2 regions of the Chromohalobacter sp. 48-RD10 genome follow, and region 2 is predicted to be linked to the other one. Evidence: predicted binding sites of a transcription regulator. Region 2 holds the regulator's gene; the other holds the start of a gene.
What was found. Region 2 encodes PhoB, which activates phosphate uptake and scavenging genes when phosphate is short. Its sites were predicted from a motif close to TGTCATANNNNTGTCANA; they were not measured.
Positions count from the first base shown of each region.

Region 1: OP496_RS06205 (sigma-54 dependent transcriptional regulator) is a predicted target of PhoB. The motif match lies at 8,842-8,859, and genes of this name have one in related genera.

Region 1 covers NZ_JARANX010000003.1:264,911-276,784, forward strand. Annotated here, with positions in the region: gene OP496_RS06170 (acyltransferase) at 1-969, opposite strand, end outside; gene OP496_RS06175 (acetyl-CoA C-acetyltransferase) at 1,103-2,284, opposite strand; gene panD (aspartate 1-decarboxylase) at 2,411-2,791, opposite strand; gene panC (pantoate--beta-alanine ligase) at 2,825-3,676, opposite strand; gene panB (3-methyl-2-oxobutanoate hydroxymethyltransferase) at 3,676-4,467, opposite strand; gene folK (2-amino-4-hydroxy-6-hydroxymethyldihydropteridine diphosphokinase) at 4,580-5,080, opposite strand; gene pcnB (polynucleotide adenylyltransferase PcnB) at 5,061-6,479, opposite strand; gene OP496_RS06205 (sigma-54 dependent transcriptional regulator) at 7,366-8,730, opposite strand; gene gluQRS (tRNA glutamyl-Q(34) synthetase GluQRS) at 8,903-9,778, opposite strand; gene dksA (RNA polymerase-binding protein DksA) at 9,850-10,287, opposite strand; gene sfsA (DNA/RNA nuclease SfsA) at 10,537-11,283, shown strand; gene metW (methionine biosynthesis protein MetW) at 11,285-11,874, opposite strand, start outside.
Region 2 covers NZ_JARANX010000003.1:66,910-78,783, forward strand. Annotated here, with positions in the region: gene OP496_RS05220 (AraC family transcriptional regulator) at 1-418, shown strand, start outside; gene OP496_RS05225 (TonB-dependent siderophore receptor) at 636-2,741, shown strand; gene fhuF (siderophore-iron reductase FhuF) at 2,880-3,638, shown strand; gene phoR (phosphate regulon sensor histidine kinase PhoR) at 3,668-4,987, opposite strand; gene phoB (phosphate regulon transcriptional regulator PhoB) at 4,993-5,682, opposite strand; gene ubiA (4-hydroxybenzoate octaprenyltransferase) at 5,807-6,700, opposite strand; gene OP496_RS05250 (chorismate lyase) at 6,733-7,281, opposite strand; gene OP496_RS05255 (FAD-dependent oxidoreductase) at 7,400-8,560, shown strand; gene OP496_RS05260 (HU family DNA-binding protein) at 8,711-8,983, shown strand; gene OP496_RS05265 (hypothetical protein) at 9,075-9,434, shown strand; gene yccS (YccS family putative transporter) at 9,544-11,730, shown strand; gene OP496_RS05275 (XRE family transcriptional regulator) at 11,864-11,874, shown strand, end outside.

The DNA of each region.
Region 1 (11,874 bases), 200 kb from region 2:
AAGTCGCTTTTCTATGAATTCGAAACTGGCCCACGAAAACACGGCGATGAGCGGCAAGCAGATGGCCAGGGTCGCGTAGGGAGGGAGGCCGACGTGTTCGCGCAAGGTGTATTGCGCCGTCCACAGCACGATCACATGAAGCAGGTAGGTCGAATAGGACCAATCCCCCAGTGCCTTGATCACTCGGTTGCCAGCGAACAGTGGCTCCATGGCGATGAACGCGCAAAGCAGCACCGTGCTGGGCAATCCCCAGGCCAGGAAGCGCGTCATGCCTTGGGGGTCGTCGAACTGCATGAGCAGTGTGAATGCCGCCAAGGCGATAGCGGCCGGAACCCATCGCCCTTGGGGAAGCCAGCCGCGGCGGTAGACGATGCCGACTCCTAGTCCGAGCAGGAAATTGTAGATGATCGGATCATGGTAGAAGTCGCTCAATAGTGGGCGCTTTGCAAGCCAGGCACTGATCGCGATAAGCACCAGGGCTAGTAGCCACAGGCGTAGGTATTTATTGACCAGCAGGGAGCCTGCAAACACCAGGTAGAACAGCATTTCGAAGTTGAGTGTCCACCCCACGGGTAATGTTGGATAGTACCCATAGCCGGCAGGATTCTCGGTAGGCAGGAATAAAAGCGACATCGCCAGGCTTTTGAGGTCCAGCCCGTAGTCTGGCATGACATCCTGCGAAAGGTAGACGATGCCTGCCGTGATGGCGGTATAAAGCCAGTAAGCGGGCACGATGCGCGCTGCTCGCTGTAGGAGAAACTCCCCGCTGGAAGGTGCGCGGCGCGCGGTGGCGGCATAGATGACGAAGCCACTGATGATGAAAAAGATATCCACACCCATTTGACCTCGGGTGGCGAGGAGGTGCTCGAAGGCATTATTGGTCTCGAAATCGAAAAAGACCTGCACGAAGTGGTGGAAGACGATCACCCATGCCGCAAACGCACGTAATGCCTGCACCGAAATCAACATACCGATGACATTTCCTGTTGAAGCCAAGACGAATACGACGCCGCTTGGGCGTCGTAAACGATTGGGCAGGCAGGATAATCGAAAAGTTCACCGGTTTGACGTAGAGTTACAAAACAGCGTTTTTGTTAGCGTTTCACGGGCGTTCGATGGCCAGCGCCACGCCTTGTCCTCCGCCGATGCACAGCGTCGCCAGCCCTTTCTTGGCGTTGCCGGCGATCATCTCATGCAGCAGCGTCACCAGGATGCGGCAGCCGGAGGCGCCGATGGGGTGCCCCAGTGCGATGGCACCGCCATTGACATTGATCTTGGCCGAGTCCCAGCCGAGCTCCTTGTTGACGGCGAGCGCCTGGGCGGCAAAGGCTTCGTTGGCTTCGATCACGTCCAATTCGTCGAGTGACCAGCCGGCTCGTTCCAGACACCGCCGCGTAGCGGGGGCCGGGCCGATGCCCATGATCGCGGGGTCGACCCCGGCATTGGCGTAGGCCTTGATCACCGCGAGGGGTTCCAGCCCCAGGGCTTTCGCTTTCTGTGCCGAGCAGAGCATGGTCACGGCGGCGCCGTCGTTGAGTGAGGAGGCGTTGCCGGCGGTGACGGACCCATCGCGCTTGAAGGCTGGGCGCATGCCGGCGAGTTGTTCGGCGGTCACGCCCGCGCGAGGCCCTTCGTCGGTCGTGACGTGGAGTGGGTCGCCTTTGCGCTGGGGGATCTCGACCGGCACGATCTGTCCGGCGAAACGACCTTCCTCGATGGCCGCGGCCGCCTTTTGTTGGGATGCGGCGGCAAAGGCGTCCATGTCTTCGCGGGTGATGGCGTATCTGGCGGCAAGATTCTCGGCGGTATTGCCCATGTGCATATCGTTGAAGGCATCCCATAGGCCGTCGCGGAGCATCGTGTCCACCGCCGTCCAGTCGCCCATGCGTTGGCCGGTGCGCGAGTTCGGCAGCACGTGCGGGGATAGCGACATGTTCTCCTGGCCACCGGCAATGATCACCTCGGCGTCGCCACAGCGGATGGCCTGCGTGGCCAGATGCAGTGCCTTGAGGCCCGAGCCGCAGACCTTATTGAGGGTCATCGCCGGTACGGCGGAAGGCAGCCCCGCGTTTATGGCTGATTGGCGAGCGGGGTTCTGGCCGCATCCGGCGGCCAGCACCTGACCCAAAAGAACCTCGTCGACCTGTTCGGGCGCCACGCCGGTATGCGCGAGCAAATCCGCGATGACCGTGGCGCCAAGCTGGGCCGCGGGGAGGCTGGCGAGGGCGCCGCCAAAGCTGCCGATGGCGGTGCGCCTCGCGGCTACGATCACCACATCTTCCATGAGAGTCTCCTGATCAGCGTAGAGGGACGATACACTCAGAATAGGTGAGTACGGTGTTGCGCGACAATCGGGTAATGGGCGTAGATCGCCGATATGAGCGGGTATACCGGCGTAATGTGATGGAGATCAGGCGAACTGCACGGGGATGGCGTGACTGGTATGGCTGATGCGATTGCCTTCCTGCAGGTAGACGAGCGCGGGCTGGTGGGCGTCGAGCTCGTGTTCCGCGTAATGAGCGTAGCTGCAGATGATGATGCGGTCGCCGACCTGGGCCTGATGCGCGGCGGCTCCATTGATGGAAATGAGGCGCGAGCCGGCTTCACCGCGAATCGCGTAGGTCGTGAAGCGGTTGCCGTTTTCCACGTCGTAGATCTGAATCTGCTCGTTTTCGCGAATACCGGCGAGATCGAGCAATTCGCCATCGATCGCGCAGGAGCCCTCGTAGTCGAGCACCGCGTGCGTAACACGAGCCATGTGGAGTTTGGCCTTGAGCATGATGGTGTACATCGTGGGAACCTCGTAGTGGTCTCGTGCTGGTACTCAGCGCGGTAAGTCGACCGTTAGATTGTCGATCAAGCGGGTGGTGCCGAGGTGCGCGGCGACGAGCAGGATCGCCTCGCGGGTATCCAGCGCGACAGGCCCCAGATCCTGAGTGCGACGCAGCTCCAGATAATCGGGTTTGAAGCCCTCCGCGGCGAGGCTCGCCAAGCCTTCGCGCAGTGCCGACGCCGGAGGTTTGCCGCCTTGTAGGGCGTCACGTACCTGGCACAGGATGCGATGTAGTGCCGGGGCGCGCTGACGCTCCGTAGTACTCAGATACGCGTTGCGTGAGGAGAGCGCCAGGTCGTCTTCGCCGCGCTGGGTGGGCACGCCGACGATATCGATCGGGAAATGCAGGTCAGCGACCATCTTGCGGATCACCGTCAACTGCTGGTAATCCTTGCGCCCGAAGTAGGCAAGATCGGGCTGCACGAGATGAAAGAGCAGGCTGACGACCGTGGCCACACCGGTGAAATGCCCGGGCCGGTTGGCGCCGCACAGTCCTTCCGACACTTGGGGCACACTGACCTGGGTGTGATGATCGCGGCCCTGGGGATAGAGCGTCTCGGCACTGGGGGCGAAGACGATATCGCAGCCGTGGCTCGCCAGTGCCTGAGTATCGGCCTCGAGGGTTCGCGGATAGCGCTCGAAGTCCTCGCCGGCGCCGAACTGTAGAGGGTTGACGAAGATGGTGGCGACTACCACGTCGGCGTCACGGCGCGCGGCATCGACCAGGGCCAAATGCCCGGCGTGCAGATTGCCCATGGTTGGCACCAGGGCAATGCGCTGGCCGTCGCGGCGTTGGGGATTCAAATGGGCACGCAATTCGGCGATGTCGTGCAGCGTCAACATCAAAAACAATGCTCCTCGGCGGGAAACTGGCGTGTCTTGACGGCGTCGTGGTAGGCCGCGAATGCGGCCTGAATGCTGTCGTGGCCGGTCAGGAAGTTCTTGGCGAAATGCGGCGGCTGCCCATGCGTTACGCCGAGGATGTCATGCATCACTAGAATCTGGCCATCTACGTCGGGGCCTGCACCGATCCCGATCACCGGGACCTCCACTGCATCGCGCACGGCGCGTCCCAGCGCGGCGGGTACGCATTCGAGCAGGATCACCGACGCACCGGCGTCGACCAGCAACCGGGCATCGTCGACGATGCGCTGGGCATCGTCCTGTTCTCGGCCTTGCACCTTATAGCCGCCGAACTGATGCACGCTCTGGGGCGTCAGGCCCAGATGCGCGCATACCGGCACGCCTCGCCGCGTGAGTGCGCGCACATCGTCATGCATCCAGCCCGCACCTTCGATCTTGACGAGCTCGGCGCCGGCTCGCATCAGGGCGCCGGCATCGTGCAGCAGCTGGCGCGTGTCGGCGTTGCTCATGAAGGGCAGGTCGACCATCAACAGGCTGCGCTGCTTGCCGCGTGCCACGCAGCGTGTGTGATAAAGGATGTCGTCGAGCGTCACGGGAAGCGTGCTGGCATGACCCTGCAGCACCATGCCCAGTGAATCGCCCACCAGCAGCACATCGATACCGGCGTCGCCCGCATGCTGCGCGAACGAGGCATCGTAGGCCGTCAGGCAACTGAACGGTTCGCTGGCACGCTTGAAGGCATTGAGGTGGCTCAAGGTGACGGTTTTCATGAGACATTCCATGCTGTGGCGGCCCGCTCGGGCCTGGGAGAAGTGTTACCGCAAACGTTACCTCGGGGTGCCGAGAGTGTGGATCGGTAACACATCGGCTGCAACTCGACTTTTAGGGAAGAAGGCGGTGCAAGTCCGCATCATCGTGGTACTTCGCCAGGGTAGCGCTGGTCTTGCCTGAAATCGTTACCTGTGGCGCGAGTTCCGCCAGCGGGACGAGTACGAAGGCCCGCTCGTACATAGCCGGATGAGGGAGCGTCAGGCGCGGCGTTTGCCATTCGAGATTGGCGTAAAGCAAGAGGTCGAGATCCAGCGTGCGCGGTCCCCAATGGCGTTGGCGCACCCGGCGGTGGCGTTGCTCGAGTGCCTGCAGTTGATCGAGCAAGGCCAGCGGCGAGAGTCGTGTGAATACGCAGGCAACGGCATTGATGAAGTCGGGTTGATCCTGGGGGCCCACCGGCGCTGAGGCATATAGGGAAGAATGCCCCGCCAAGTGGGTCAGCGGCAGGGCATCGAATTCGTTCAGCGCGCGCGAGACATGCTCGCGCGGCCTGTCCAGATTGCTGCCCAGGCCGATATAGGCCGCTACGCGATCACTCCTGGCGTCCGTCATTGCCTTGCTCGGAGGATGGGGTGCGCCGGCGCCGACGACGACGCCGCTTGGGGCGGTCGGACGTGCCGGCCGGAGAACCACTGGTCTTGGCGATCAGGCGTGCTTGCTCGTGGTCGTCGCCTTCCTGGAAGGCTGTCCACCAAGCACCGAGCCCGGGGTCGATCTCACCGGCGCTCTCTCGCAGCAGGAGGAAATCATAGGCGGCGCGGAAACGGGTATGCTCCAGAGTCTGAAAGGCGCGTTTGCCATGACGCTTGGGCAAGCGTTGCTGAAGGTCCCAGATTTCCCGCATCGGCATGCTGAAACGCTTGGGGATCGAAGTGTGCTGCAGTTGCCGCGAGATGCTTTGCTGCGAGGCGGTCTGTTGCGCGGGGATCGGCGGCATGCCGTCACTCTCGAGACGCTCGGCGCGTAGCCGCATGCCGGGCCACAGCATGGCACCGTACAGAAACGCCGGCGTGACGGGGCGTTCTTCCTGGATGCGCCGATCGGTGTTGATCAGGGCCTGTTCGATCAGCGGCTTTGCCCACGTGCGTTCCGCGATGGCCTCCTCGGCCTCCGGGAGCAGCATGGCGAACAGGCCATACTCGCGGAGCAATTCGAAGGTACGCAGTGCTTGTCCGGACAGGAAGAGCTTGAGGACCTCCTCGAACAAGCGTGCCGGAGGGATCTGCAACAGCAAGGGGGCCAATTCGAGAATCGGTGTCTCGGTGCTCGGCTCGATATCGAAGTCCAGTTTGGCAGCGAAGCGCACGGCACGCAGCATGCGCACCGGATCCTCGCGATAGCGCACCTCGGGGTCGCCGATCAAGCGCAGGGTGCGGGCTTCGAGATCGTTCACACCGTCGGCCCAATCGTGAATCGAGAAGTCGGCGATGTTGTAGTAAAGCGCATTGACCGTGAAGTCGCGGCGTAGCGCGTCTTCCTCGATGGTGCCCCAGACGTTGTCACGCAGCAGCAAGCCGTCGTCGGATTGCTGGGAATGCGCGGTGTCTTGATCGTCGCCGGGCCGACCACGGAAGGTTGTGACTTCAATGACCTCGCGGCCGAAGCGCACATGGACGATACGGAATCGGCGCCCGATGATGCGTGAGTTGCGAAACAGCGTACGTATTTCTTCCGGCGTGGCATCGGTGGCGATGTCGAAGTCTTTGGGGACTTTACCGAGTAGTGAGTCACGCACACAGCCACCTACCAGGTAGGCTTCATGGTCGGCATTGTGCAGACGATACAGCACCTTGAGGGCACTTTCGCTGAACAGGCGCCGCGATACGTCGTGCTGATCACGCGGGATGACGCGCAATGTGGGTGTGGAGTGGCCGGAAGGCTGTTGGGCGCCAAACAGGGTCTTCAAACGTTCACCGGGGCGTTGGAGAAAGCGGGTAAATCCTTTGAACATGCGTCGTTAACGACTTGCGGAGAGCGAAGTTGCTAGTGTAAGCCGACACTCCTTGGCTTGCAAAGGATGTGGCGTGATGGGAATCGAGAACGAGCCAGGGCAAGAAGTAGGTGGGAATGCATCATTAGAAAGGGGAGACCCGGTGGGCCTCCCCTAAGTATGCTGTGCAGCGTCCTTGCTGCTGTTTCTTCTTCGTGATGGCGCATCGCCTTGAATACGCACCACAGTCACCAATGAGGTCGGGCAGGCAAGCAGTATTATTGTTGTTGTGACTCTTCCCGCGTGGTGACCACCTCGTATTCAAAACAATAATCCAACCACGACGACATCGTTTCTCCCGACGTTTTGTTGTTGTTGTCGGGATGCTTCGGGCGAGGGCATTGTTCTTGTTGGGCCTCGCATGAAGCGTCGCGTCCTGGTTCGGTTCCGGATATCGACCCTCTTGTTGTTGTTGGCGGTCGACTCGCATTGCGTCTCGTTTGTTGTTGTTGGCGATTCGCTTGCGATGTTCAAGCTCGACGTTGTTGTGTTTGTTATTACCGATGTCGGGCTGAGCACCTGGGACGTACGTTATTGTCGTTGTTCGTGCGCCACGGGCGTCCGGCTGTTGTTTTTCTTGATCTATATATTGCAGTGGTCGTGCCACCATTTGTTTTCTTCTTTTTAATCAGTGTTTTATAGTTTTTTATGAAAGTTCCCTGCGTTCTGAAGAAGCTTGGTGTTACCGAAATTGCCGCATAACGGGGCATCTCTTGTGTGGGATGGTAACAACTGGTGCATTGGCCTCGTCTCAATGGCGTATAGGGTCTCTAAAAAGGCCGAGAAATGCGCTTAGACCATAGTCGCGACAGGGGCAAAAGGCGCTCGGCGTCGGCATTAAGCGATCTCACCCTAGACGGCGGGCGTTCTTCTTGCGTGGAATTCCCAGGCGCTGGCGACGCTCCCACAGGCACTTGCGGCTGATGCCCAGCTTCTGGGCAAGCTCGGTTTCACTCATCTGCGTCTGATGCTCGAGCACGAAATGCTGGAAATAGTCTTCCAGGGAAAGGTCGTCGTCGAGCACGTCCTCCTCCTCGGGGGCGGCGGAGGGTTCGGGAGATGCAGAGACCGGCTCCTGTCTTCGTTCCATTGGGAGGCCGAGGTCGTCGGGGTGGATAAGGTGGCCCTCGGCGAGAATGACGCCGCGCTCCAGAGCGTTTTCCAGCTCGCGCACATTGCCAGGCCAGGCGTAACCGAGGATGTCGCGGCGTGCGGCACGCGATAAGCGCAATCCCGGTCGTGCATGACGGGTACAAGCACGTTCGAGCAGAACCTGGGCAATGGAGAGAATATCGTCATCGCGTTCGCGAAGCGGTGGCAGCTCGATCTGCATAACATTGAGTCGATAGTAGAGATCGAGCCTGAATTCGCCGCTGCGCGACAGCGAGTGCAAGTCACGGTGCGTCGCCGCGATCAGGCGCACATCGACGTAACGCGTCTCCACCGAGCCGATACGCCGGATCTCGCCTTCCTGAAGCACCCGTAACAGGCGGGCCTGAGCGTCCAGAGGCAACTCGCCGATCTCGTCGAGGAAGAGCGTGCCGCCATCGGCGGCCTCGACCAGGCCGGTGCGTGCGCTGTTGGCGCCTGTGAAGGCGCCCTTTTCGTGGCCGAAGAGTTCGGATTCGATCAGGGTTTCGGGAATCGCGGCGCAGTTGACGCAGATCAGCGGTGCCTTGGCGCGGCGGCTCTGGCGATGCAGAGCGCGCGCGACCAGTTCCTTTCCGGTGCCCGTCTCCCCCTGTACGAGCACGGTGACGTCGGCGGGTGCCGTCTTGCGGATACGTTCGTAGACACGCTGAATGGCGACGCACTCGCCGATCATGCCACGGGGAACGCCGCTAGGGGCGGCGGTTTCCTTGGGCGCCGGGTGTGACAGCACGCGTGACACGGTCGCCAGGACGTCATCGTCATCGACGGGTCTGGCGACACAATCGACGGCGCCTTCCTTGAGCGCGACCACGGCCTTGCGCAGGCTGGCGTGGTCGGTCATGACCAATATCGGTGTCGGGGCGCTCAGCGCGAGCATCTGCGTGCCATCTTCTCCTGCCAAGCGCAGATCGCAGATCACCAGGTCGAAGGTCTGCGGCGCCAGCGCCTGGGCCGCGTCGAGCGATGCGGCAGTCGCGACGCGGTACGCCTGACGCTCGAGCAGATCCTTCAGGGTCTGGCGCGGCGTGTCTTCGTTTTCGACGATCAGGATTCGGCTCATGGGCCTCATGGTCGCGTGAATGCATGGGGAGTGGTCGAGCGCCGGCTCATGCGACGATCAGTTGGCCTGTATCCTGACGCCTGCCGGCTGGGCGAATCAAGCCAAGGGGTGTGCGACCATGGCATGACAAGAGCACTGTCGAGGCATCGGATGCACGTGCGGGGGCGGGCTTTCAGTGCTCATTCGCTGTCATGTGACGCAGGTGTTCGGGACGCCAGGCCGTGATTGCTGCGTCGAGCTGATCGGCTACGCAGGCGTGTGCCATTTCGCGTGGCGGTTGCTGACCGAGTCGCTGCAAGGCGTGGTGCAGGGTGTGGCGTATTCCGGCTTCATTGGTCGGCAGCGCTGGGGCAAGATTCTGCTTGGAGAGCTTCTGGCCGTTGTCACCGAGCACCAGAGGAAGGTGCAAATAGCGCGGTACCGGGAATGCCAATGCATCCTGCAATTGACGCTGCCAGGGAGTGTTGTCGAGCAGGTCGGCGCCGCGCACCACGTCGGACACGCCTTGATCGGCGTCATCGACGATCACCGCGAGCTGATAGGCCCAGAGGTCATCCTTGCGCTTGAGGACCACGTCGCCCAACTCGGCGGGGTCGAAGCGTTGATGACCCAGGCGCCGGTCTTCCCATTCGACGGGGCGCAGGCCAAGATCGCTTCGTAGTCGCCAGGCCAGGGGGCGCTCGGGACTCAGCGGTCCGTGCCGGCACCAGCCGGGATAGGTGGCATACTCGCGCCATTCCTTGCGCGAACAGCTGCACGGGTAGGCAAACCCCCGCTCAACGAGACGCTCGAGCGCTGCCTGGTAGTGCGCGTGACGCTCGCTCTGGTAGTGCACGCTGCCATCCCAGGTCAGGCCGAAGGCCTCCAACTGTTGGACAATGGTATCGGCGGTGCCTGCAGGGCAGCGTGGCGGATCGATATCCTCGATACGCACGAGCCAACGCCCCTGGGCGTGGCGTGCGTCGAGAAAGCTCGCCAGGGCCGTGATCAGGGAGCCCAGATGGAGGGGCCCCGAAGGTGTCGGTGCGAAACGACCGATATACGACATGACTGGCGTGACCTGCGCAATGACAAACGGGCACCCGAAGGTGCCCGTCGATAGAGTGTTCAGGGACGGTATCAGCCGCCGAGTTGCTTTTCCTTGAGCTCCGCCAGCGTCTTGCAGTCGACGCAGAGCGTGGCGGTGGGGCGAGCCTCGAGGCGGCGAATGCCGATCTCGACGCCGCAGGCTTCACAGAAGCCATAGTCGTCCTCATCGATATTTTCGATGGTCTCGTTGATTTTCTTGAGCAGCTTGCGCTCACGGTCACGGGTGCGCAACTCCAGGTTGAAGCCTTCTTCCTGGGTGGCCCGGTCGGCCGGATCGGCGAAGTTGTTGGCCTCTTCCTGCAGGTGGCGCACCGTGCGATCCACCTCTTCCATGAGCTCCTGTTTCCAGATGAGCAGGATTTGGCGGAAGTGCGCGAGCTGCTGCTCGTTCATGTATTCTTCACCCGGCGCCGGCTCGTACGGGGTGAATTTTTTCGGCGCTTCCGATTTGATTTCCGCTACTGGCATGGGACTGCCTCATTACGCAAGTGACTTGGGCCGATGCCTGGCCAGGGTAGGGCTTGGGCGCCCGCCCGAAGCCCTGCTTATTTAGCGGAAAAGTGCAGGCTTTGCAACCACCCTAGGCGATAAAATGACGCATTCGGATCTCGGTCAAGACGCTGGAGCGCGCGCGTTACGCCGCCACGCGGCCGCTCTTATGAAAATGTGATTTTTTGTCCCACGCGGTGATGCGTTAGCGACCCAAGAGGGGAAGATGTGGAATACACGCAACTGACGCCCGGTATTCTGGTGCGTCGTTACAAGCGCTTTCTGGCCGATGTGCGATTGGCGTCGGGCGAGGAGGTGATCGCGCATTGCCCTAATACTGGCTCCATGCGAGGCGTCAACGTCCCCGGGTGTCGCGTCTGGCTCTCGCCGAGTCGTAACCCCGCGCGTAAGCTGGCCTGGACCTGGGAATGGATCGAGCTGCCCATGCCCGGCGCGGCACCGGCCTTGGTCTCGGTGCACACCGGGCGCGCCAACGCGTGGGTCGAGGAAGCCCTGAGCACTGGGCGTATCGCCGAGCTGGCGGGGTATACAACGCTCAAGCGGGAGGCGAAGGTCGAAGGCGCACGGCTCGATTTTCGCCTCGCCGAGGCACGGCAAACGATCCATGTCGAGGTCAAGCAGGTGACGCTGCGTGAAGACGACGGCCATGGCTATTTCCCCGACTCGGTCAGCGAACGTGGTCGGCGGCATCTGGAGAGCCTGGCGGCGCGGGTCGCGATGGGCGAGCGCGCGGTACTGCTGTTTTGCGTGGCACATACCGGGATCGACACTGTGGCACCGGCCGGGCACCTCGACCCTGTCTATGCCGAAACGCTGCGTCGCGTCGCCGCCCAGGGAGTTGAGGTGCTGGCGTATGGCGTCAGCGTCATCCATGACACGGCCGGCGTACCTTGCCAGGCGATATTGACCCGGCGGCTGCCGGTGGATCTCGAGCGGCAGCCGCCGAGCGTCTGAGTCAGCGTGAGGCGCGGGTGACGCGGAAGATTGCCGTCTCCCCGCACAGGTTGGGCCACAGCCGCGAGCTCCAATGCGGCTCGTGGTCGCCGTTGCCGACGCGTTGATCGACGATGGTCAGGCCCTTGTCACGGCATAGCTGGCCGAAGTCGCGAAACGTCGATAGGTGGATGTTGGGTGTGTCGTACCAAGCATGGGGGAGCGACTTGGACACCGGCATACGGCCCTGAAAGCCGAGATACAGGCGGTGGCGCCAGTAGGCGAAGTTGGGGAAGGCGATGATGCATTCCCGGCCTACGCGCAGCATTTCGTCGAGGGTGCGGTCCGGGCGCTGCAGAGCCTGAAGTGCTTGCGTCATGATTACCAGGTCATAGGCGTCATTCTCGACGTTGCTCAGGCCGTCATCGATGTCATGCTCGATGACGCTGACACCACGTTCGATGCAGGCGGTGATGCCGTCGGGGTCGATCTCCAGCCCATAGCCGACGACCTGCTTGTCACGCGCCAGGGCGGCCAGCAGTGCGCCGTCGCCGCAGCCCAGGTCGAGCACGCGTGCGCCTTGCGGGACCCAGTCGTGGATCAATTTGAGAT
Region 2 (11,874 bases):
GGCGCTGCAATTGATGGCTCACGGTTTGGCGGCCCGGGGAACCTCTCCCCAGCAGGATCGCCGCCTGGGGAGGCGTGACCGCCACCATTTGGCACGTGTGCGTGAATGCCTGCACGAACACCCTGAGGCGTCGCATAGCATCGAGTCCTTGGCGCAGCTGGCCTGCATGAGCCCCAGCGCATTGCGTGACAAGTTTCGCCAGGCGTATGGCCAGTCGGTCTTCGAATGTTTGCGTCAACGTCGCCTCGAGATGGCCCATGCGCTGCTCCGGGAAGGCTATAGCGTGCAGTACGTGGCGACACGGGTGGGGTATCGGCATGCCAGCAACTTTGCCACTGCCTTCAAGCAGCGCTACGGTCTATCGCCGCGTGCGTTACACCAGCGTCTACCCCCGGCTGGGGTCGTGATTACGCCTTAATGATGACAGAAGTTCCTCCGCGAGGTCGCTTGCAGCGTCGCGCATAGATTTTTCGGCATTGATCATAAGCAGAACGACTCTTAAAAGTTAATAATTCTCACTCTCCATAAGAAATGGGTCGACCGCGACCCGAGGACGAGAGCGAGGAGCCGTTTTCATGAGTCGCACATTGCATCCCCACTGGTTTTTCTGCGCGTGCCTGGCGGGCGTATTGTTCATGCCCACGACAACGTGGGCGCAATCCGAAAGCGATGACGGCGATGCCGTGGATCTGTCCACGGTGACAGTGTCGGGCGAGGCTGCCACCAAGACGCAGACGCCGATCATCGAAACGCCGCAGTCCGTTTCCAACATCGATCGCGAGGAGATGGATGAACGCGACACCCGCACACTTGGCGATGCCGTGAAATATACGCCAGGGGTATACTCCAACCAAGTGGGCGCATCGAACCGTTACGATTATCTCGTCATGCGGGGCTTCTCTGATGGAAGTCTCAGCAATACCTACCTCGATGGTCTGAAGGTGATGGGGGACACCAATGGCTACAGCTCGATGGTGATCGATCCTTACTTCCTGGAGAGTGCTGAAATCGTCAAGGGGCCGGCCTCGGTGCTTTACGGGCGCTCGTCTCCCGGGGGCCTGGTGGCGCTGACCAGCAAGCAACCGCAATTCGAGACACATCGGCAGCTGCGCTTTGGCGTGGGCAACAATAGCCAGCGCAGCGTGGCGTTCGATGTCACGGGGCCGCTGGATGATGAGCGACGTGCCGCCTATCGCGTGGTGGGCTTGGCAAGTGGTGCGGATACCCAGTTCGACTCGGTCGAGGAAGAGCGCTACGCCATCGCACCCTCGATGACCTGGGATGTCACCGACGATACGACCCTGTCGTTCATGGCCTATCTGCAAAAGGATCCGGAAGGCGGCTATCATTCCGGCGTACCTTACGAGGGGGCGGTGAAAAGCCACAATGGCCAGAAGATCAGCAATAACTTCTTCGATGGCGAGGAGGATTACGACAAGTTCGAGCGGACCCAGCGTATGTTCGGTTACAGCCTCGAGCACCGTTTCAACGATGCCTGGACCGCGCGCCAGAAGGTGCGCTATCTGAACGCCGATGTCGATATGGATCAAGTCGCCCAACAAGCCGAATACCTTTATGACGGTTCAAACAACTTGATAGGGCAGAATGTCTGGGTCGACGGGAATAGCAATGAACTCAAGCGCTCTTATTTTGGTGCCGAAGAGTCGCTCGAGGCCTGGACCATTGATAACCAGGTAGAAGCCAAGCTCCACAGTGGCTTCATCGACCATACTGTGTTGATGGGGCTTGATTATCAGAATCGCGAGAATGACGTTGTTTATAAGTCGGGCGCTTTTCCCAATATAAATCCGTTCGATCCGCAATATGGTGCAGATGTCGTGGGTGATATAACCACGACCAACGATGAGCGCCATGAGTTGACCCAGACGGGGGTTTACCTGCAAGACCAGATGGCCTTCGATCGCTGGCATCTCACGCTAGGCGGCCGCTACGACTGGGTCGAAATCAAGAACACCGATAATCTAAACGACAGCGAAAGCAAGCTAGACGATACCCAGTTCAGTGGCCGGGCCGGCGCACTCTATCTATTCGACAATGGTGTCGCGCCCTATGTCAGCTACAATACGGCCTTCACGCCGACCAGTTTTGTCGATGCCCAAGGCGATCTACTGGAGCCGATGGAAGGTGAACAGTGGGAAACCGGCCTCAAGTTCCAGCCGCCGGGCACTCAGGATCGCTATAGCCTCTCGCTGTTCCGCATCACGCAGGAAAACGTCGCCACCAAGGAGCAACCCACCGACCCTTATCGCTCCATCGGCGAGATCGAGTCGCAAGGCCTGGAGTTGGAAGCCCGCACGCAATTGACCGAGGGACTGCGTTTGCAGGCCGCCTATAGCTACACCGACATTACCTACACCAAGAGCGATGTGGATAGCGAAGAAGGCAGTCACGCCATCTACGCCCCGCGTCACCAGGCTAGCCTGTGGGGCCATTATGCCTTCCAAGGCGATACGCTCGCAGGTCTGGATGCCGGCCTCGGGGTGCGCTATTACGCTGATATCCAAGCGAATCGTGCCAACACCGAGCAAGTTCCCGATTACACGCTGGTCGATGCCATGCTGGGCTATGACATGAGCCAGATGGGGATGCCGGGCATGCAGGTGCAGCTCAATGTGGGCAACGTCTTCGACAAGGAGTACGTGGCCTCATGCAATTCGCTTCAGCACTGCTATTTTGGAGCGGAGCGGAATGTACGTGCGAGCCTGACCTACGACTTCTAGGCCCTGCCTAGCCATCGCTCGACGACTTTGCAGACAAGACCTTGGCACGATTGAATCGCGAGTGGTTTTCATTTACGCTTTTTGGCGTGGGTATCTGGCCCACGCCTTCCACTTGGCCTCGCCACAGGAAAGCTTTCGATGTCAGTGCTGCTTGATCGGTTTTATGCCGGTCCCTTGAAAGGGATGGATCGCAAGCTGGTCACCTGGGACCAGGCGCCAGCGACGACCTGGGCGGCGCGAGATGTATTCTCCGAGCCCGGGATGACACAGATCCTCAAGCGTTATGGCGCCGAGCATCAGCATGGCGATTCTCGCGCCGTGATCTCGCTGTGGTCGAAGTATTTCCTGGCGCTCACTACCTATCTGGGAGCGGCGCACAACCTGCTGGCGGAGCGACAATTACCGCTCGAGCTATCGCGTCTGGGCTTGGTACTCGGCGAGGATATGCTCATCGAGGCACTGGTCGTCGAAGACACCGGCACACCGCTCGTCGCCACTCAGGCCGAAACGCGCTTTCTTCCCATGATACGCGACACCTGGGGGCCGGCGATTGCCTGCATGGCCGAGCATACCGGTATCGCGCCCCGCGCACTATGGGGCAATCTCGGCCACTACTATGACTACCTCATCTCCCAGCTCTATACCTTGCCCGGTGGCCAGGCGCGGGCCGATACGGGCGGGCGTCTGATGACTCTGCGGGAATTGGCCGATGGCAAGCGTAATCCGCTGTTTCGCCCCATTCGCTATTATGAAAGCAGTGAAGGTGACATCGAGTCCATCCGGCGTGTCTGCTGCATTCGCTATCTTCTCCCCGGACTCGGCTACTGCGGCAACTGCCCGTTGGCATGTCGCGAGAAGACTGAAACCCAACCGCCACGACGCGTGGCCAACGGCTGATATGTCGAGCAGGTGTTTTTCTGGCAACGTTAGTCGCTACCCACGGCACGCCGTTCTTTGGGGGCGGTGCGCACGCGCGTGGCGGGGAAGACACAGCGGAAAAGCGCGCCTTGGCCGGGGGGGCTGTCGATGTCGAGATGCGCGTCGTGGCGCAGCAACACATGCTTGACGATGGCCAGCCCCAGGCCGGTGCCGCCGTTGGCGGCGCTGCGCCCCTTGTCGACGCGATAGAAGCGTTCGGTGAGGCGTGGCAGGTGTACCGGGTCGATACCGTCGCCGTCATCCTCGACCTCTACCGCAGCACCCTCCTTCCAGGGCTTCCAGCGCAGCGTGACGGTGCTTCCCGGCGGTGTGTAACGCACGGCATTGAAGACCAGGTTGGAAACGGCGCTGCGCATCTCGCCTTCGTCACCCAGCAGGCAATGGTCGGTGTGGATGTCCAGGGCTATCTCATGACTGCCCGCGCAGAGGTTGGCAGCGTCATCGCGAATGTTTTCCAGCAGCGTGGCCATGTCCAGCGGGGCCGGATCGTCGCGGGTCTCGTCGGTTTCCAGCTTCGACAACAGCAGTAGGTCCTCGACCAGGTTCTGCATACGCTGGGTCTGTTCCTGCATCTGGCCGAGGCCGCGCTGCCAGCGCGATGGTAGTTGATCGGCCTGATCGAGATAAGTCTCGAGATAACCGGTCAACACGGTGAGCGGGGTGCGCAGCTCATGCGACACATTGGCCACGAAGTCGCGTCGCATTTGCTCGAGGCGATGCAGTTGCGAGATGTCACGCGCCATGACCAAGCGCTCGTCGTCGCCGAACAGCGTGACCTGGTATTGCAGCGTCACATCATCGCGTATCGGCGAGGCCAAAGTCAGCGGTTCGCGGTAATCGCGGGCATTGAAATAGGCCACGAAGCGCGGGTCGCGCAGGAAGTTGGTGATGTGCTGGCCGCGATCATGGGGGGTTTGAAAGCCGAGCATCTGGGCCGCGGCACTGTTCCACCACTCTAGGTCGCCGTGATGGTCGAGCATGACCACGGCATCGCGCATTGCCTCGCAGGAGTCTTGTACGCGGCGGATGATATCGCGCAGGCGAGCCTGCGATTGACGCTGGATCTTCTGATACTTGTAGAGGCGATCGAACAGGTCGCCCCAGACCCCGGCGCCAACCGGTGGCGTGTCATGTGGATGTTGGGTCAGCCAGACATACAGGGCACGCAAATGGCGAAGATGCAGGTAGACGTAGAGGCCCAGACCGGCGGCCAGCCCCCAGCCGGGTTCGCCGAAGAGCCACCCGAGGACACCGAGACCGATGACGAGGTACGCCAGACGCCACAGTTCATTGGTCCAATAGTACACGTGCGCTACTCCTTGGTGGAGAAGCGATAACCGGTGCCGCGTACCGTCTGGATGAGGTGTTGGTGGTCATCGCCGAGCACCTTGCGCAGGCGGCGAATATGCACGTCGACGGTGCGCTCTTCGACGTAGACATTGCCACCCCAGACCTGGTCGAGCAACTGGCTGCGGGTGTAGGCGCGTTCCTGATGCGTCATGAAGAACTGCAGGAGCCGATACTCGATGGGGCCCACGTCCAGCGCCTCGCCGTTGGCGCTGACCCGGTGGCTGACGGGATCGAGACGCAAGCCGTCGATTTCCACCGTGTCCTCGACCCCGGTGGGCGTGGTACGTCGCAGCACGGCCTTGAGGCGTGCCACCAGTTCCCGCGGCGAGAACGGCTTGGTGATGTAATCATCGGCGCCGGCTTCCAATCCCTGAATCTTGTTGTCTTCCTCGCTCTTGGCGGTGAGCAGGATGATCGGCAGCTCGGCGGTGGTGGTATCGCGCTTGAGACGTCGCGCCAGTTCGATGCCGCTGGTGCCAGGCATCATCCAGTCCAGCAGCAGCAGATCGGGTTGATCGTCGACCACCATGGCGTGCGCCGCCTGGGCGTTGTCGGCTTCCAACACGCGGTAGTCGGCCATTTCCAGCGCCACCGCGATCATTTCGCGGATGGACGCCTCGTCATCGACGATGAGCACTGTCTTGGCGGTCATGGGCGTGGGCCTCTTGCGGATCGCGATGAAACGAATCACTCATGAATGACATCGGCATGACGATTACAACGCGCTAATGTGACATTTTCGTGACAATCGCGTTCTTTACCTATAGTTCATAGCGTCATATAGGCCATAACGCCAGGGCGATGCCCGCGAAGGTCACCAGCCCGGCCCAATGATTGTTGAGGAAGGCGCGGAAGCAAGGGTCGCGCTCACGATAACGAATCAAATAGTGTTGGTAGACGAAAATCGCCACCATGGCGGCCAGCCCCAGCCAGAAGAACCCGCCAAGCGCCAGACGCAGGCCGATCCAGGCGAGCAGCACCACGGTCAGGGCCTGCAACAACCCGATGATCAACCGGTCGGCGCGGCCGAACAGGACCGCCGTGGATTTGATCCCTACCCTGAGGTCATCGTCGCGGTCGACGATGGCGTATTCGGTGTCGTAGGCCACCGTCCAGGCGATGTTGGCGGCCAGCAGTAACCACGCCTCGAGCGGTACCTGGTGCTGAATGGCCATGAATGCCATGGGAATACCCCACGAGAAGGCCGCCCCCAGCACTACCTGCGGGAAATGCGTATAGCGCTTCATGAACGGATAGGTGGCCGCCAGCGCCAGCGCCGCGAATGACAGCAGCACGGTGGGCAGATTGGTCAGGCAGACCAGGCCGAAGGCAATCACCACCAGTATCGTGAAGGTGGCCTTGGCTTCCTTCTCGGAGATGCGCCCGGTGGCCAATGGCCGGTCACGCGTACGCTTGACGTGGCCATCGAAATGTCGGTCGGCGTAATCGTTGACCACGCAACCGGCGGCACGCATCACGTACACGCCGATAACGAAGATCAGCAGCGTGCCGCGCTCGGGTACGCCCTCGGCCGCCAGCCATAGCGCCCACAGCGTCGGCCACATCAGAAGCCAGGTGCCGATGGGGCGGTCCAGACGCGTCAGGCGCAGGAAATCCGGCACGCGGGCCAGGCCGGTGGGGCGCGCGGCGTCGGATGAATCGGCGGACATCGGGCTCTCCTGTGGAAACGTGAATGGTCAGCTTAGCGTGATGACAACGCGAGGTCAGCGTCCATGGCGTCGAGAAAGAACTCCTGGACGAGAATCGATGTACGCCCCAAGCGCAGGACGGAGCGCCGTCCCCAGGGCGCGGCGCGACCGTGTGCCGTGACGAGCGTGGGAGCCGGCGACCGAATGATCTCGATAGGGCCGCGTTCCAGGCCGGGTTGGCGAAACAACCAGCTGCCCAGCGAACGTGTTCCCAGCGACTGCAGCCGCACGCCGTGGAGCGACGTTAGCGGGGCCACCGAACGTGCCGCGACCCACGGTGTTTCGCCCAGCATCAGCATGACCTCGCGCCGCCAGATACGGGCCCGGGGGTCGAGCCCCAGCGCCCGGGCTTCGTCGCGCCGGGGGCGGCTGATTCCCTGAGCGAGCAGCCGTACTCCGAAGGGCTGTGTGCTGGCAGCGCGCAGGCGTGCGGTCAGCGAGTCGCGCGAAGCTACCCAACGCCACCAAGCGGGGCTCATGCGGGGGCGCTGGGCGGCGGCCGGCAGCCAGTGTGGGCTAGCGCTGAAACGGTTGTGTGTCATGCGTAAGATCAGGCTCAAAGTACATTAGTGTATCATGCGTGTACGATGCGTTATTGCAGCGTCCGCGCTGTCGTATCGCCGCGTCGTCACCCTTCTTCATGCGTAGCAAGAGGCGCCAATGAGCGACCCTTTGATCATCGTCGGCAGCGGCATGGCCGGTCTGGGACTGGCCCGGCAGGTACGTGCTCGCGATGCCCGGCGCGCCATCACTCTGATCACTGCCGATAGCGGCTCTGACTATTCGAAACCGCTTTTGTCCACGGGCTTTGCCAAGGGAATGCACCCTGAGCGTTTGGTGATGCGCTCCCCCCTCGAGGTGGCCGATGCGCTTCAGCTGACCATGCGTACGCACACGCGGGTCGATACCATCGACCCGCGAGCGCAGACGCTGGCCATCGGTGCGGAACGCCTGCCCTACGGCGAACTGGTCTTGGCCACCGGGGCAGCGCCCAGCGTGCCCTTCACGGTGGCGTACGACGTGCGCGATCGCGTCTTCACCATCAACGATCTCGACGACTATCGGCGTTTTCATGCCGTCTTGTCGCGCCATGGCGGCACTGCGCGCGTGGCGATCGTCGGCGCCGGACTGGTGGGCTGCGAGTTCGCCGACGATCTGCTTGCCGGGGGCCATCGCGTGGCACTGGTCGCCCCTGAACAAACGCCGCTGACGCGTCTTCTGCCGCTGCCGCTGGGCCAGGTGCTGGGGACCGCTCTGGGCAAGGCGGGCGCCGACCTGCGCCTGGGACGTAGCCTCGCACAGCTCCATCGTGATGACGAGGCAGTCTCGCTGGTGCTCGACGATGGCGAGGTGTTGTCCGCCGATCTGGTATTGATTGCCACCGGCCTCTCGCCGCGTACCGCGCTGGCCGATACCGCCGGGCTCGCCGTTTCCGAGTCCGGTATCCAGACGGATCGTTACCTGGCGAGCGCGCAGCCGGGCATCCATGCATTGGGTGATTGCGCCTGTGTGGCGGGGCTCAACGCCATGTACGTGCAACCGCTGCAGGCCAGCGCCAAGGCGCTGGCGGCGACCCTGACCGGGACGTCGACGCCGGTCGCTTACGGCGCCTGGCCGGTATTGGTCAAGACCCCGTCGTGCCCGGTGGTGTCACTACCGCCGCGCCAAGCACCGGCACGTTGGCGGATCGAGGGCGAGGGCGACGATCTCAGTGCGCTCGCCGAGGATGAAAACGGCCATTTGCTGGGGTTTGCATTGACAGGGGCTTGCGTACGTCGGAAAGTCGAGCTGGCGCGGATCGCCCCGCCGTTGCTACCCTAGCTTGGGTCGTCATGCTGGTGGATACCGGTATGGCGCATCAGGTGGGTAGTGTCAGCGCTGCGCCGATGGCGTGGTGCTCGTTTCGCTCATTGAAAAACAACAAGCGATATCAAAGAGATGTCGTATTCGTTGCCAAACCAGGAGGGCTTTATGCGCAAGCCAGAACTCGCTGCGGCGATCGCTGATCGTGCTGATCTTTCCAAGGACAAGGCCAGTCAGGTCCTTAATGTCATTCTCGATGAGATCACAGGTACCGTTTCCAAGGGCCAGGATGTCTCGCTGATCGGGTTCGGTGCCTTCACCGTCCGCGAGCGTGCCGCGCGCACCGGCAAGAATCCGCAGACGGGCAAGCCGCTGACCATTCCGGCGAGCAAGACCGTGGCGTTCAAGCCCGGTAAGGCGCTCAAGGACGCCGTGAAGTGAGTGATGGCACGGAGTGTTCGGGCCATCTATCCACCGGCGCTCCGTGCAATTGCTTCTCCTTTCCCTTCTTTTTCCAAGTGGCGAGGCGTGCATGAAACTGCGTCTGATGCTGTGGCTGTTGGGTGTCATGCTCAAGCGTGCTCGACGTCGCAATCCGCGTTTTCAGCAAAGGCTCTCGGACATGCAGCGCTTCGATTGGGGCGTCGCCACCGAGGATCTCAGCCTCGCGCGCCATTACCGCATGCGCCCCGAGGCCATCGAGGACGCGCCGAGCTTACCGATCGATCTTGATCTGGAATTGCGCTTTCGCGATGCCCGTGCCGGCGTGGCGTTTCTCAAGCGCCCCACCGCGCGTGCGTTCTTCGACGGTTTGCAAAGCGGTCGTTTGCGTCTGGTCGGTGATTCGCGCGACCTGGATCGGCTACAGGGATTGCTCAAGCACTTGCGCTAGTATCCGCCACACGATGTAAGTCGCCCTGGCTCGGTCGGGTTCGTTATACTAATGTCGTAGTGTCGTGCATTGTACGACTTCCTGGCTTGTTATCGTCCGACCGAGAGATATGCTGCCGACGTCGTTGACTCAACCGCTCAGACGCCTCTGGACTCTCGAGTCCTTTGCTTACAGCTTGCGTGTGTTCATCGCTCTGGCCGGCGTCATGGCGCTGTGCTGGTATCTCGACGACATGGGCAAGTTGATCCCGCTGTTCCTGGGCATCATCGCCAGTGCCCTGGCGGAGACCGACGATACCTGGCAGGGGCGTCTGCAGGCGTTGTTGGTGACCTTGGTGTGTTTCGCCGTCGCCGCAGTGTCGGTGGAGCTGACGTTTGCGCATCCCACGATCTTTGCAGTGGGCCTTGGGGTGTCGAGTTTCGGCATGACCATGCTTGGTGCCGTGGGACAGCGCTATGCGACCATCGCCACCGCGACCCTGATTCTCGCCATCTACACCATGATCAGTCTCGAGCAGCATGGCGGTGTGGCGCTGGGCGAGCTGTGGCGCGAGCCGTTGTTGCTGGTCTCGGGTGCGGCCTGGTACGGGGCGATCTCGGTGGTGTGGTGCGCCTTGTTTTCGCGCCATCCACTCAGGTTGAGCCTGGCGCATGTCTTTCGCGAGCTGGGCGTTTACTTACGCCTCAAGTCGGCGCTTTTCGAGCCGCTGAGAGGGCTGGATATCGAGCAGCAGCGCCTGGCGCTGGCCCAGCAGAATGGCCGCGTGGTGGCGGCGCTCAACCAGAGCAAGGAAATGATCTTCCGACGCCTCGAAGGCCAGCGAGGGGGGCGCAAACTCAATCGCTACCTGCGGCTTTACTTTATCGCGCAGGACATCCACGAGCGGGCGAGTTCCTCGCATTATCCGTATGGGGAACTGGCCGAGGCATTCTTCCATCACGATATCCTCTTTCGCGCCCAGCGTCTGCTCGATCAGCAAGGGCGTGCCTGCAAGGCCTTGAGTCGTGCGTTGCTTCTCGACCGCCCCTTCGATCACGGTCCCAGTGCCCAGGCGCTGGAAGATTTCAACGCATCCCTGAACAACCTGCATGCCCAGGGACGCGACGAATGGCGTGACCTGCTGAGCTCGCTGTCGGCCTTGGCCGATAACCTCGCCACGCTGGAAGACAAGCTGGCTGGTGCCGACAATCCCGATGCGCGAGCCGATCACGAGGACAGCAGTCTGTTCGACCGCTCGCCCCGCGGGCTGCGCGACGTCGCCGAACGTCTCCAGGCACATGTCAGCCTGGCGTCACCGGTGTTTCGCCATGCGCTACGCTTGAGTGTGACGCTGGTGGTGGGCTATGGCTTGCTGCACTGGATTCATCCCACCCAGGGGTACTGGATCCTGCTCACCAGCGTGTTCGTGTGCCGGCCCAATTTCGGCGCCACGCGGCGTTTCCTGCGCCAGCGTATCCAGGGCACGGTGCTGGGGCTGGTCGCCGGTTGGGCGCTGATCACGCTGTTTCCCACCGAGCCTATCCAGGCATTGATCGCGGTGGCCGCCGGCGTTGCTTTTTTCGCCACCCGTGCGCATCACTACACGCTCGCGACGGCCGCCATCACGCTGATGGTGCTGTGCTGCTTCAATCAGGTCGGCGATGGCTTCGTGCTGATCTGGCCGCGTCTGTTCGATACCCTGCTGGGCGCCGCCATCGCGGGTCTGGCGGTGCTGGTGATCCTGCCCGATTGGCAAGGGCGCGGGCTGCACCGCCAGGCGGCAGCGACACTCGAAGCCAGTGCGGCCTATCTGCGCGCGATCCTCGACCAGTACGCGCGTGGCAAGCGCGATGATCTAGCCTATCGGTTGGCACGGCGCAATGCCCATAACGCCGATGCGGCGCTTTCCACGACGCTGGGCAACGTACTGCTGGAGCCGGGACATTTTCGCAAGGACGCTGATATCGGGCTGCGTTTTCTGGTGCATTCGCACACCCTGTTGAGCTATCTCTCGGCACTGGGCGCCCATCGCGGGGCAGCCGGCGCTGCGGGCGACGACAACACGGCGGTGACGGCAGCGGCCGATGATGTGGCCGAGACATTGGCGCGCGTGGCACGCCAGCTCGCTGCGGGCGAAACGGTCGAACCGTACCAGGACATCCTGACGCGGCATGCCGGCTTGCTGGAGGCGTCCGCCGCAGAAGAAACGTGTGATGAACGTCGCTTGCTGCAAAGCCAGCTGGCGTTGATCAGTCGCCAACTCGTCACGTTGAGCGAGACGGCGGGGCGTTTGTCGACCCAGGCCTCGCGTGAATGACGGCGTCGCAGGTAAGTCACTGCTATCTGGGGGTAATCGACGTCACGCAACGTGACCGATAGTGTTGTTCGATCTTCAAAAAAGCAACGAGGTGGTTACGTCGCTTGGGGGCGAGACGTCTTACTGTGCACGCATGGAAGATGC